One region of the Alcanivorax sp. P2S70 genome, then DNA from elsewhere that is predicted to be linked to it. Evidence: predicted binding sites of a transcription regulator. Region 1 holds the regulator's gene; the other holds the start of a gene.
The links. Region 1 encodes LexA, which represses DNA repair genes until DNA is damaged. Its sites were predicted from a motif close to TACTGTNTANNTANACAGTA; they were not measured.
Positions count from the first base shown of each region.

Region 2: umuD (translesion error-prone DNA polymerase V autoproteolytic subunit) is a predicted target of LexA. The motif match lies at 1,187-1,206, and genes of this name have one in related genera.

Region 1 covers NZ_AXBZ01000010.1:161,291-163,493, reverse strand. The annotation lists gene Q672_RS21845 (cyclic nucleotide-binding domain-containing protein) at 1-513, opposite strand, end outside; gene lexA (transcriptional repressor LexA) at 778-1,392, shown strand; gene Q672_RS21835 (DUF1499 domain-containing protein) at 1,424-1,840, shown strand; gene Q672_RS21830 (TatD family hydrolase) at 1,791-2,203, shown strand, end outside.
Region 2 covers NZ_AXBZ01000067.1:243,013-245,215, forward strand. The annotation lists gene Q672_RS32645 (ATP-binding protein) at 1-690, shown strand, start outside; gene Q672_RS32650 (hypothetical protein) at 828-1,121, shown strand; gene umuD (translesion error-prone DNA polymerase V autoproteolytic subunit) at 1,223-1,654, shown strand; gene umuC (translesion error-prone DNA polymerase V subunit UmuC) at 1,656-2,203, shown strand, end outside.

The DNA of each region.
Region 1 (2,203 bases):
CTTGCGCATTGACTGTACCAATTCGTGCTGCGGTGCCTGCATGCGTTTCACTTCCAGCGTCCAGCGAATGTGGTGCACGATCATATGAAAAAAGGCTAACCGGGTCGGCAACGAATACGGGCTTTGCTCGTCATTGAAAGCATTGAAATCCAGGCTCGCCACTACCGCTTCACGAGCACTGTCAGCCACCTTGATCGTGGCACTTCTAGGGGTCCCCAGCAGCATAGACAACGAGCCAAAAACCTCCCCGGGAGAGACATAGTAAAGCGGCGCCTGCCCTTCCTGCTCTGCATGGACTTCCAGCTGGCCTCGCAAGAGAAAATACAGCGTGGAATCCACATCCCCGGCACGAATCACCGTGTCGCCGGAGCTGGCCACCCACAACCGCGTGTTCTGCTCAAGCAAGGAGAACTGAACCTGGTCATCCCTCGCAATTTCATTGAAAAACGGAACACCGGAAAGTAACTGCCGAACCCGCTGCTGGCCGAAATCGTTATTGTTGGCCTGCTCCATCTACACTCCCCGTCTCATCTGCACCATGGCTTGATGGATATGAAAACCTAATGCTAGTGCGCGCACTCGAGCAGGGCAACGGCAGTAATGACAAAGAACGAGAATTGACTGGTCAGGAGAAACTGGACAAATAACACTGTTCATATTGCCAGTACCCATGCTAGGATCAAATTCATCGACCCATTGTCCCCTTTGGATGACAGAGGCTGTCAGAAAATACGCACATGGCAAGGCGCTATTTCTGACAATCATACGGAGAAGGTTATGAGCAGCAAACTGACTGAACGCCAGCAACAGGTACTGGATTGCATTCGTGAATGCCTGGCCGATACCGGCATGGCGCCCACCCGAGCTGAAATCGCCGACATCATGGGCTTTCAGTCCAAGAATGCCGCATCGGATCATCTCCGCGCCCTGGAACGCAAAGGGTACATCAAGCTACATAGCGACCGCTCACGTGGTATCCAACTGCTCGATAACGCCTACTGGTCAGAAGAAGAATTGCCCATCGTCGGCAAGGTTGCGGCCGGTGTCCCCATCGAAGCCATTGAAAACGTGGAACGTACAGTCCCCGTCCCGCAAGGCTTGTTCAAGCAGCGCCCGACTTACCTGTTGAAGGTTCAGGGCGACAGCATGATCGATGCCGGCATTTTTGATGGCGACCTTATCGCAGTACGTAAATCGAACGTGGCTCGCAACGGTGAGATCGTAGTGGCCAGAATTGACGAGGAAGTCACGGTCAAGACGTTAAAATTGAATAAATCGAGTGCTACCCTGCTACCTGCGAATGAGGCCTATGAGCCCATCAAGGTACCAGCCGACCAGCTGGTGATCGAAGGCATTTTCGTGGGGTTGATCCGTGATCCGAATTCTTATTAGTCTCCTTGTTCTGGTACTGAGTAGCAGTGTGATGTCAGACGATAATAACTTACTCGCGCCCTGCCCGAATTCCCCCAACTGTGTGTCCAGTCTGAGCGGCAGCAAGGACCACTGGGTTGCCCCTCTTAAGGTTTCGGATAATCGCGACACCAGCCTGCAACGCCTGCAGACCTTGCTGGATGCCGAACCGCGGGTAGAATATGACGTAGTCGGTCAATCTCGAATCCAGGCCCGCTTCAAGAGCCTGGTACTTCGCTTTACAGATGATGTGACCTTCTATGTACGCGACAATGGCGTCGTTGAGGTTCGCTCTGCGTCCCGAGTGGGTTATTGGGATTTAGGTGCCAACCGCCGTCGGGTAGAATCGCTGCGCAGTAAATTGGCAGAGTTGAAATCCGATGACACTACCGCACAACACTCCTCACAAAACGCGCATCCACTGGGCTGATATCGGCGTTAATCTGACGGACAAGCAGTTCCGCGATGACCGTGATAATGTCCTCAAGCGCGCCCGCGCCGCCGACGTCAGCTGGCAACTAATCACGGGCACCAGCCTTGAGGAATCGCGGCAGGCAGTCGCACTGGCATCACAGCATGACGACTTGTACGCAACGGCAGGCCTTCACCCCCACGGTGCACGCTTTTATTCGCCAGAAACAGAAAAAGAGCTGCGTGAGTTGCTTCAGTCACCAGAGGTCCGTGCGGCTGGAGAAATGGGGCTGGACTTTAACCGGGACTTCTCCCCCCGACCAGCCCAGGAAAAAGCGTTCGAAGCCCAACTAGCCTTGGCGGTTGAAGCGGGTCTGCCGGT
Region 2 (2,203 bases), on a different contig from region 1:
CGCATGCTCAATCTGGCCAATGGGCGCCCCTTGCGCGGAACGGCACTGTCCATGCTCGATAGTGCTTCGTCTTCCGCGATTGCGTTGATAGACGCCGACCTGCTCAGCCCGAAAACAGCTGACCTGACCCTTGCCCCGGAATGGCAGCACAGGACCATTTTGATTGGCCACGAAGACATGGACTCCCCCTCCTGTCGCTATCTGCGAGAACCGGTCACTCGCACGGCCCTGTTCAAACTGTTGGCCCACCCCCCCCATACCAAGCCGGGCTCCACGGAACCCCCGCCTTCATCGGATTTACCATCACTTCGCATCCTCGTAGCAGAGGACAACCCGGTCAATCGCTCCGTCCTGCAGGCCTTGCTAAACTCGCTGTCTCTTCCTGAGGCCACTATCTGCGACGATGGACACACCGCGCTGGAGGCTTATCAGCAACAGCAAGGGCAATTTGATGTCATTCTCATGGACGTTGAAATGCCGGGCCTGGATGGTCTTGGTGCCACCCGTGCCATTCGCCAGTTTGAACAGCAAACGGGACTCTCCCCTTGCCCGGTGATCGCGCTGACCGCACATACGCTGGATAACGATGCCAGCCTGATTCGAGACGCAGGCATTGACCAGGTGCTCAACAAACCCCTGCGCCGCAATACCCTGATTCAGTGCCTGCAGCAGCTCTCTCCTCGCTCCTGATTCTTCCTGTTTACCAAGAACCTGAACCCCGTCACAAAGCGCTGACAATTCAGCAACCAAAACCGACCGACCCTGTGCAACTTCTCCCCTATCGTAGAGTCATATCCGCAGATGGCCTTGATATGCTTGAGGGCAACATGAATACAGATACGACCGAGAACTGGCTTCCTGATTTCCTCGATGAAGTAGGGCTACCCCAGCATGCGGTGTTCCGCGGCTACGTTCTGTACAACGATGAACAAGAACGCTTTCTGGCCATCAACACCCTCGCCCCGGAGCGCGCCCGCAGCCATTATGTGGAAAGTTGCGCGTGGGCTCACCGCTACCCGTTAATCCGTATGGCCAGTGACGCCCTACGCAGCCACGACACAATGCTGGAGATTCGTGCCCTGTTCGAGCTGGGTCGCCGCTATCTCACCGTCCCGGTCTAAACAGACCGCAGGCCTCATCCTCGCCCATCACTGCCCCCTTGCTCGGCTCGGGGCTTTTTCGGATATACTGACCATAAGAACAGTATATCCGGAGCCCCGCCATGCCTGTCACTCTGCTTTGCCCCGCCCACGAGATGCCACCCCTCGAGCGCCCCCTGTATGCCTCTCGCATCCCGGCAGGCTTTCCCTCTCCTGCCCAGGACCATATTGAACAGCGGCTGGATCTGAACACCTTGTGCATCGAGCACCCCAATGCCACTTTCTTTGCCCGGGCCAGTGGCGACTCCATGCTCGGGGCGAGTATTTCCTCCGGTGACATACTGGTCATCGATCGAGCGCTGGAGGCCCGCCACGGGGATATTGTTGTCGCAGCCCTGGATGGCGAATTCACCGTCAAGGAGCTGTGCCTGCACCCCTCCCCCTGCCTGAAAGCCCACAACCCGGCCTACCCTTCCCTGATTCTGGATGACAACAGCCAACTCGATCTCTTTGGCGTGGTCACATTTGTCATCCACCAGACCCGGCGCAAGTGATATGTACGCCCTGGTAGACTGCAATAACTTCTACGCCTCCTGCGAAACCCTGTTCCGCCCGGATCTGCGCGGCAAACCGGTGGTGGTTCTGTCCAACAACGATGGCTGTGTCATCGCTCGCTCCGCAGAAGCCAAACGCCTCGGCATTCGTATGGGCATTCCGGCATTCAAAATTCGCCATGCCGTGCAACAACACGGCATCATCGTGTTTTCATCCAACTATGCCTTGTACGCAGACATGTCTGCACGGGTCATGGCCACCCTCGAACAACTGGCCCCCGCGGTGGAGGTGTATTCCATTGATGAGGCCTTCCTGGAACTGAGCGGTATCCCCCTGCCACAACTGCAACCGCTCGGCGAACGGATTCGTCACACCATTGGTCGCCATCAGGGATTGAGCGTCTGCGTCGGAATTGCCCCCACCAAGACCCTGGCCAAACTGGCCAACCATGCTGCCAAACGATGGCCCGCCACAGGCGGCGTGGTCGTGCTTAACGAACGGGCCCGGCAACAGAAACTGATGCAGTTGGTGCCAGTAACCGACATCTG